2 regions of the Kyrpidia sp. genome follow, and region 1 is predicted to be linked to the other one. Evidence: riboswitches for the same ligand, from Rfam matches in the RefSeq annotation. Region 1 holds a riboswitch; the other holds the start of a gene.
The links. A riboswitch is a leader RNA that binds a small molecule or an ion and turns the genes downstream of it on or off. The one in region 1 is predicted to bind cyclic di-AMP.
Positions count from the first base shown of each region.

Region 1 (4,160 bases):
TTTATATGCAGGACTTTTGTCTCCAACTTGCTTCCGACCTCCACCCAAAAATTTATTTCGTAAAGAACTCAACGGCTTCCATCAGTTCCGTGATGGCTTCCTCCCCGCCGTTCGACTGAATGGCCCGGGTTACACACCCACGGGTGTGCGCTTCAAGCACCGTCAGTGCGACTTTGTTGGCAGCCGCTCGAATGGCCGCCAACTGGGTGAGAATATCTACGCAGTACCGATCGTCTTCAATCATTTTCTGAACCCCGCGCACCTGTCCTTCAATTCGGCGGAGACGCTGGATCAGCTCGTCCTTGACATCGGCGTACCCGTGCAACCGGTTCACCACCTTCGGCGCTATCTTACCATACCCGAGTATCGTAAATCAAACGCCTCGAAGCAAAGCGACGGCCCGTTCGGGATCCAGCCCGTTGATCCCCGCCCCGGTTCCAATGACAAATCCCGAGGAAGTGAAAATCCGCGCAAACACCAAGAAGCGAAGGTGATAATCCTCGTCCCGGTCGTGACACAAAATAATGTTGTATGCCCGTCCATCAATAGCCTTCTCCAGTGCCCCCACCGCCTGGTGCAATACCGCCGCCATACCCGTAAGGACATCGTCAGGTATCGATTCGAAAGCCCCCACGTGGCGCCGGGGAGTCACCCACATTTCAAAAGGGTGCATCGAGGCGTAAGGGGCAAAGGCCATCGCCCATTCATTCTCGGCCACCAGGCGTTCGGGAACCATCCCGTCGATCTCGCGACAGATCGGACAACAACCCGCCCGATGCAGCCTTTGAAACCCCTCCCGCTCCCGCTCGATGGCCGGAGGGACAAAGGGCAGAGCGTATAATTGACTGTGGGGATGCGGTTGTGTACCCCCCGATTGTCTTCCCCAGTTGCGAAACATGGATACGTATACGACCCCGGGGTGGTCGTATAAATGTTTCATCCGCTCACGGATGACCCACAGCAGCACGGCAATGGCCTCTGCAGAATGTTGGCCGAGCATCCGGTCGTGCACCCGGCTCTCCACCACCAATTCCTGGGCCATCCCTTCCGGCACTACCGGGTATAGATTATCCCACACACTGATGGCGTCATCCCCCACAGGATAAACCTGTTTAATCGATTCAGAGGGATGACAGAAAGGACAATGCCCATCGATGTAGCCATTGGGTTTCCGTCGGTGATCGATGTATAGAATTGGATCCCCCGTGATGGCATGGAACCGGACGTGGTTCATGTCGACCCTCTCCCTCTTTCGCCGAGGTGATCCCTTATAAAAAGGACCGCCAGCAAGCGGTCCCTTTTACGTGCCTCCCCGATTCTGTCTCGCTTGTATCCGAATCGGCGCCGTTCTCGCCCTAGACGCCCAACATGGCGGAAAACTCCATGGATCGACCGCTGGCCAGGATCACTTCGCGAAGCGCCTCAATGACGGAGCCGATGTCGGCTTTCCCCCGCAAGCCGTGGGGATTCCCGACCTCCACTTCCCGCAGGTCGGGGTTGTTTCTCAAATTCACACCGACTAAACGCGCCACTAAGCGGATCGACCCAAAAGGCAATTCGAATCGCCTCTCATTGAGCCGGATCCACGGAACATGTCCGTCCCCCAGCCGGATCGACACCCGAACACACCTCGGGTCCTTGACCCTTTCCTGCAACACCCACCCACTCTCCTTTCGCTTACGGGGTTAGCTGACGGGTTCGGGTCGAGAGCCACCCTACCGGCCTTGGCCGGATTCACCCCAAAGTCCTGGGTCCCCCGCTTCCGTTGTCCGGAACTCAGCGCATCATGACCCCCCCGGGGCACATCATTATTGTATGCCAATCCCGCACAAACAGCAACGCCGGTTTCTGTTGAAAATTCCGCCGACACCACGGCGTGACGCGCTCATCGGCGCCCTTCAAATAAATTCTGCAGCTCTGCACAATATATGCTCAGTCAACCGCCATCCTTGCACTCACGATATCCAACCGGAGGGAGAGGAATGACCCACCGCAAACCGTGGCTTTGGTTGCTCGCAGGACTCGTACTTGGGCTCAGTTTACAGGGGGTGCGGACCGCCATCCGGCACCGCGGCCGCACTTCTCCCGTCCCCTTTGGGCCATCGGTTTATCATACGTTGTTTGGACCCGCTGATCATCCCACCCCACCGTCACGAAAATCACGTTCGCAAAAGTGAATCCCGGCGCTCCTCCAAAAATATCCACCATCGACACCATTTGGCCCCATCAATACGTGAAGGGAAAATACTGCACCCCTCCGGTCACGTAAATCACACTCCCGGTAACCATGTCCGAATCTGGATGACACAAAAACTCAACCACCCGGGCCACGTCTTCTCCAGTGGCGGGTCGACCGGCGGGTGTAGAACCTACCGTGGACAAACCCGCCTGGTTTCTGGCGTCGACGATCGCCCCTTCTTTAAATGGATCTCGGATATCTCCGGGACACACCATGTTGACCGTGATCCCGTAGGGGGCTTCTTCCGCGGCCAAAGTCCGGGTAAACGAAAGCAACCCCGCCTTGGCGCCAGCGTACGCCCCCCGCCCTTCCCAAGGCATCCCGCCCTCGATCTGGGGATACCCAAAGGTAATGACCCGCCCAAAATGATTTCCCCGCATGTGGGGAATCAGCCAACGGGCGTGCCAGTACGCGCTATGTAAGTTGCCGGCGACGAGCTCCTCCCACTCCCCGGCTGCGGTGTCCGCCAGAGGCGTCCGTTTGACCCGAAACGGTCCAACCGCGTGAATCCAGCAGTCAAAATCGTGTTCCCGGCTCAACCACCGATCCACTTGTTGCCTGGACCCTGCGTCACATTGAACCGCCCGCACACCACCAAGACTCCGCGTCTTTTTGAGACCTCCGTCGGACTGCTCTCCCACCTCGGCGCGATCCCGCCGGTAGGTCACCACCACGTCATGGCCGCGCCGGGCCAATCGCTCAGCCACGGCTCGACCCAGACCGGCGATCCCCCCGGTCACCAAGACTTTCAAGCCCGCTCCCTCCGATCGCGTCTCATCCCTTAGAATTTCTTAATTGGAATCTTGCTCACCATGAGCGCAGACAAGAGAATCTCAGCCGCCGCAAACCCGAGAAGGTGTACATCCCTCGAGACGAAACTGAGCAACCCGAGCACACCGCCGGCAAACGTAATGGGCACCCCGAGAAAGCCCCCGCTGAACCGTTGCACATTGTACCGAGCCAACCGCAGTGCGCCGCAGAGCACATAAACCATGGACAACGCCCCACCCACTAGCGGCAGATGTTCCATGTACACCTGGGTATACACCAAGAGCGCCGGGGCCACCCCGAAAGACACCAGGTCGCTCAGACTATCCAGCTCCCGGCCAAAATCGCTTGCAATCCCCAACCGCCGGGCCGTGGAGCCGTCCAGGCGGTCAAACAGCACCGCCACCATCAACGCCACGGCAGCCCAGTGAAACAAATGCATGGACGACAACAGTACCGACAACAGCCCGAGGGACAGATTGGCGGCCGTGATCGTGTTCGCGGCATATTTCAGCCAACGTCGGGTCGGATTCGGCGGTACCCGCCGGATCCGCAGCTCCGTTCGTACGGGATTTCGTCGCACCCTCAGGCCCCCCCAGGCATACTCACGGCGCAGGGGGCGGATTCCAACCTGCTCCGACCCCTCCGCGCCCTCATTGTACTGTATCCCGGGGAAGGGCGTCCATGAGCGTTTTGACCTGCATGATCCCCAAAGCTCCCCTGTCATAGCCCGTACAGAGGGCCAAATTTCTCACGCCAGTACCGGAGGAGGGGCTCGGCGGCCGGCCGGTCGGTGCCCGTCGCCCTCTTTAACACCTCGTGAGGTTGCAGCTCCCTCCCGGGCCGGTGAACTTTTTCCCTCAACCACTCCCGCACGGCCGCCACATCCCCTTCGGCCAGCCGCCGGTCGAAGCCGCCCAGGTCCCGATCCATGGCCTCCCAGAATTGCGCCGCATACACGTTTCGCAATGTGTAAGTCGGAAAATAACCAAAGCTCCCTGACGCCCAGTGCACGTCCTGCAAAACACCGTCGGCGTCCCGGTTCGGTTCGAACCCCAAAAGCGCCCGGGTCTTTTCCCTCCAGGCCTCCGGCAGATCGGCCACCTTCAAATCCCCGGAGATCAGAGCCCGTTCCAATTCATAGCGTAAGAGA
Region 1 covers NZ_JAILZZ010000020.1:15,022-19,181, forward strand. The annotation lists gene K6T64_RS08910 (heavy-metal-associated domain-containing protein) at 1-26, opposite strand, end outside; gene K6T64_RS08915 (metal-sensitive transcriptional regulator) at 53-325, opposite strand; gene K6T64_RS08920 (galactose-1-phosphate uridylyltransferase) at 374-1,234, opposite strand; gene K6T64_RS08925 (hypothetical protein) at 1,356-1,658, opposite strand; cyclic di-AMP (ydaO/yuaA leader) riboswitch at 1,659-1,792, opposite strand; gene K6T64_RS08930 (SDR family oxidoreductase) at 2,227-2,991, opposite strand; gene pssA (CDP-diacylglycerol--serine O-phosphatidyltransferase) at 3,021-3,590, opposite strand; gene K6T64_RS08940 (carboxypeptidase M32) at 3,731-4,160, opposite strand, start outside.

Region 2 (4,160 bases), on a different contig from region 1:
GGAAGTCCCAGGACGAATTGTTCGGTGTTCTGCAGCACCTGTTTGCGTTGCCGCTCATATCCGACCAGATCTGCCAAGGTGATGGGATCGGGCTCGATGACGGGGACCAGCCTCCGGCTCGGCCCTTCCCATTTAAATACCCAGTGCCGAGCGGCCGGGCCGCTGCCCATGCTTCGGAATGCCCGGGTGAACAGATCGGCGAGGTCCGCCCAGTCTTCCGTCGTCTCCAGAGACCGGGCCACCTCGGTCAACCGGTCGCTGAGCCACTGATTTAACAGGGTGTCCCCCCGGGCGGTCGAGGCAGCCGAAGTAAAGTCCGGAGACAAGACCTCTGGCCTAAGGCCTAAAGATTCGAGGAGCGGAGCGGGATCCAAATGGTACAAAGGGCGCAGTCGCCTCAGATCTGCCGCGAGGCCACCTTGAAGCGCCCGACGCCATTCTTTCCCCTCATCCGGAGACGGGAAGGTCGAAAAGAACAGCCGGTGAAGGAGGTACGATTGCCATAGGGAGACGGTGGCGGGGAGGGGGATAGGATCTTCTTCCGCGGCAAAGTGGAGGAGAGCGCGGAACCAGGGCGCTGCAACCTCGGGGTTTTTGGTTTCTATCCAGTCTTCGGCTGCCGCGACGGCTGGGTCGTCGGACAACCCCTGGAAAAACATCCATGGGACAAGAATTGAAGGCATGATGCACTCTCCTTAATCAATCAGCATCATTGGGTTCGTCCCCATTGTAGGAGACTCGGGGCCGGGGGGCAAGGGAGCGGCGTGTATCTGAATGGGAATTATGGTATTCTGGCAGTGAAAAAGCCTGGACACCGAGTTGCGGGTGCGAGTGAGATGTCATCCCCGCCCGGGCTCAGAACGGATGGGCTCAGGAGTGCGGGGAGGGGAGATGGAGGGGATCCAGATGGTGGAGGAAGGTCAGAAGGCACCGGATTTTACACTTCCCACCGGGACGGGCGAGACGATGAGCCTGGCGGATTTTCGCGGAAAACCGGTGGTACTGTACTTTTATCCCCGGGACAATACGCCGGGGTGTACGAAAGAGGCCTGTGGATTTCGCGATCTTCATGAGGTTTTTTCCGAAGTTGGCGCCGTCATCCTCGGGGTGAGCACCGATTCCCCGAGTTCTCACAAAAAGTTTGCGGAGAAATATCAGCTTCCCTTCCCGCTGTTGTCCGACGAGGACGCAGCAGTTTCTACGGCTTACGGTGTGTACAAGGAGAAAACCCGCTACGGGAAGAAATCCATGGGGATCGAACGAACCACCTTCCTCATCGACGGCGATGGGGTGATCCGCAAGATCTATCCTCGGGTGAAGGTGGAGGGACACATGGAGCAGGTATTGGAGGATGTCCGCCATTTGAGCAACGGCTGAGGGCGGGGAGCCGGCTTGGCCGGCTCCTGGCAATCACCGCCGGTTGAGGCTCCGGAAGCGGCGTTCGACTCCGTGGTAGACGGAGCGAAGGACGGCGGCCCCGGCAATGGAACCTGCGCCGATCATGAGGGCAATCCATAAGGGCACTCCGAGGAACCAGCCTGCCCCGAGGGCGACGGCCAGGGAGAGAAGGACTGCGGGTATCGGATGCATGACGATTCCTCCTTGTGTGAACGTATTGTGAACGAATCGCTCATTGCCAAAATTCCCTTTTTCATGTATGATGGTTAAAACGGAGACGCTGAGTTCCATGTCCAGTGGAAGCGGAGGACCCATGTGTGGGGTGAATCCGGGCGAGCTGTTCTCAGAAGATTTGAGAATGTTTCATCCGCTCGGTAGGGTGAGCTCTCCACCCGAACCCGTCAGCTAACTTCGCAAGCGTTGGAGGGAGCGGTGGCGAAAGCCCCGCCTGGCCAAGGACTTCTCATAGGCGGGGTTTTTGTGTCCCTGCGGCTCCCCACCACCCCGTGGCGTCTCCGTTCGCGAAGCAGTACCGTGTATGAGGCGCGCCGGATTGCCACACGCTATGGCAAAGTCAAAGGCGTGCAAAACGTCGGGTACCTTCCGCGCATCAGACATTGACAAGGGGGGATCGAGGAATGGGTGAGCACGTTTTGTTTTCAGAAACGGAAGATACCCGAACTCATTTTGCCACGTTGGATGTGGCCGGCACGCGATTCGATCTGGCAGTGACGTATTCCCAACATTTTATGGGCAAGAGCATTGTGATGTGCCTACAAACCGGGCGGGCGAGCATCATGGATGCCCACGACGCCGAAGATCCGCAGCGGGTGGCCCAGCATTTTGGAATTGACGACGGCGAAACGGCCACCGAATTGGGCCATTACCTCACGAGCGTTTTGTCCTATCCGCCACGAGGCGAGCAATTCTGATGCAGGCTTGTGCGTGCCCTTTTCTACGGGCGCGATTTCTCTCCTTATGCTTATCCTGTGTGTTGACCACCATTTGCCCACGATGTCAACTTCCGATGGCTCAACGTCGATCTCGTTGGTTCGGTTTCAGTATCGCCTCATCAATGGCCTCCGGGATGCCGGGTTGGCCCGTCGGACGGCGGACGTGGTCGTCCGGTGCCGGGGCCGCCAAAAAGCATCCGGAGGATTTTTTGTTCTTGGAGGCCGAGCAATTGTGCCGGGGATGAGTCCGGTGGAACGGAACGGGGGGACGGGGAGGATGGAGATGCCCTTTTTGTATCGGACCTGGAAAAGGTTTGTGCGGGAGGGGACGCTGGATGCCCACCGCATATCCAGGGACGTGTCCGAATCGTGGGTGCGGAGTCGGCGCTACGGGGTGGATCCATACCGGGACCGCGGAGACATTGTGCTGGAGCCAGAGGATTTAGAGTTGCAGCGTCACAAATATGCTGACGTGATTCGAGAAGTTGAATCCTTGGTACATAAAATTCATGGTTTATTGATGGAGCAGCGGATGGTCGCTTTATTCTGTGATGCGGATGGACGAATCCTGAGCGAGATCGGGCATCCGGACACCCTTCGAAGGGCACGGGAGATCCAGTTTGTTCCGGGGGCTGACTGGTCGGAGGCGGCGGTGGGCACCAATGCGATCGGAACGGCGCTGGAGGTCGGAAACGCTGTCTACGTGGCGGGGTACGAGCATTACGTGGTGGCGACACACCCCTGGTGTTGCGCCGCCGTGCCTCTCCGCGACCCGAAGGGGAACGTTTTTGGTGTGTTGAATTTATCTGGCCCGCTGGAATCGGCCCACCCCTATCTCCTCGGCGTCGTGGCGACCATGGGAGCCCACGTGGAGGACGTCATTGCTCGGATGCCCCAACAGGGGGACGAAGCGGTGGAGACCCAGGAAGGAGGAGTTGATTTTGAGGGGATGATCGGCAAAAGCGCATCCTTCCGTAGGTGTATCGACTTGGCGGAACGGGCGGCCCGGGTGGATTATCCGGTGTGCCTCTTGGGAGAGACGGGGACGGGAAAAGAACTTCTTGCGCGGTGGATCCACCGGAGAAGCGGCCGAAGAGGTGGCCCTTTTGTGGCCCTCAACTGCGGGGCGATGCCTGAACATCTCCTGGAAAGTGAATTGTTTGGCCACGAGGAGGGGGCTTTCACCGGTGCCAAAAAAGGGGGATATCCCGGGGCTTTTCGGCTTGCTGAAGGAGGAACTTTGTTCCTAGACGAGGTTGGGGAGATGCCTCCACAAATGCAGCTCGCCCTGCTTCGAGTCCTTGAAGAAAAGGCGGTTCGACCGATTGGCGGCCGGGAGGAGATCCGGGTGGATGTCCGGCTGGTTTCTGCTACACACCGGGATCTTGGGTTACTCGTTCGCCAGGGGGCGTTTCGGGAAGATTTGTTTCACCGCCTTCATGTCCTTCCGATTCACGTTCCGCCGCTGCGGGAGCGGAAGGAGGACATCCCTGATTTAGCGCAATATTTGCTGGATACGACCGGTACGGGCAAAAAATTGAATCCCGCAGCATTGCGCCTGCTCCAGGACTACCCGTGGCGAGGGAATATACGTGAACTACGAAATGTTATGGTTTGTGCATCAGTTTTTGATGATTCGCGGATCATCGGCCCCGAGGGGTTGACTTCATTTTTGGACGCTGAAAATAAAACCGGGGCCATGCCCGGAAGGAATATCCCCAGTCGCAAAGAGGCAGTGGCAGATGCCCTTCAGAACACCCGCGGCAATGTGTCCGCCGCCGCCCGGCGGCTGGGGGTTTCCCGAAGCAC
Region 2 covers NZ_JAILZZ010000002.1:81,942-86,101, forward strand. The annotation lists gene K6T64_RS01875 (ATP-binding protein) at 1-683, opposite strand, end outside; gene bcp (thioredoxin-dependent thiol peroxidase) at 907-1,377, shown strand; gene K6T64_RS01885 (hypothetical protein) at 1,411-1,590, opposite strand; cyclic di-AMP (ydaO/yuaA leader) riboswitch at 1,667-1,833, shown strand; gene K6T64_RS01890 (DUF3055 domain-containing protein) at 2,037-2,330, shown strand; gene K6T64_RS01895 (sigma-54-dependent Fis family transcriptional regulator) at 2,593-4,160, shown strand, end outside.
Region 2: it holds a riboswitch for cyclic di-AMP, as region 1 does, so the genes downstream of both, K6T64_RS01890 (DUF3055 domain-containing protein) here and K6T64_RS08925 (hypothetical protein) in region 1, are expected to answer to the same signal.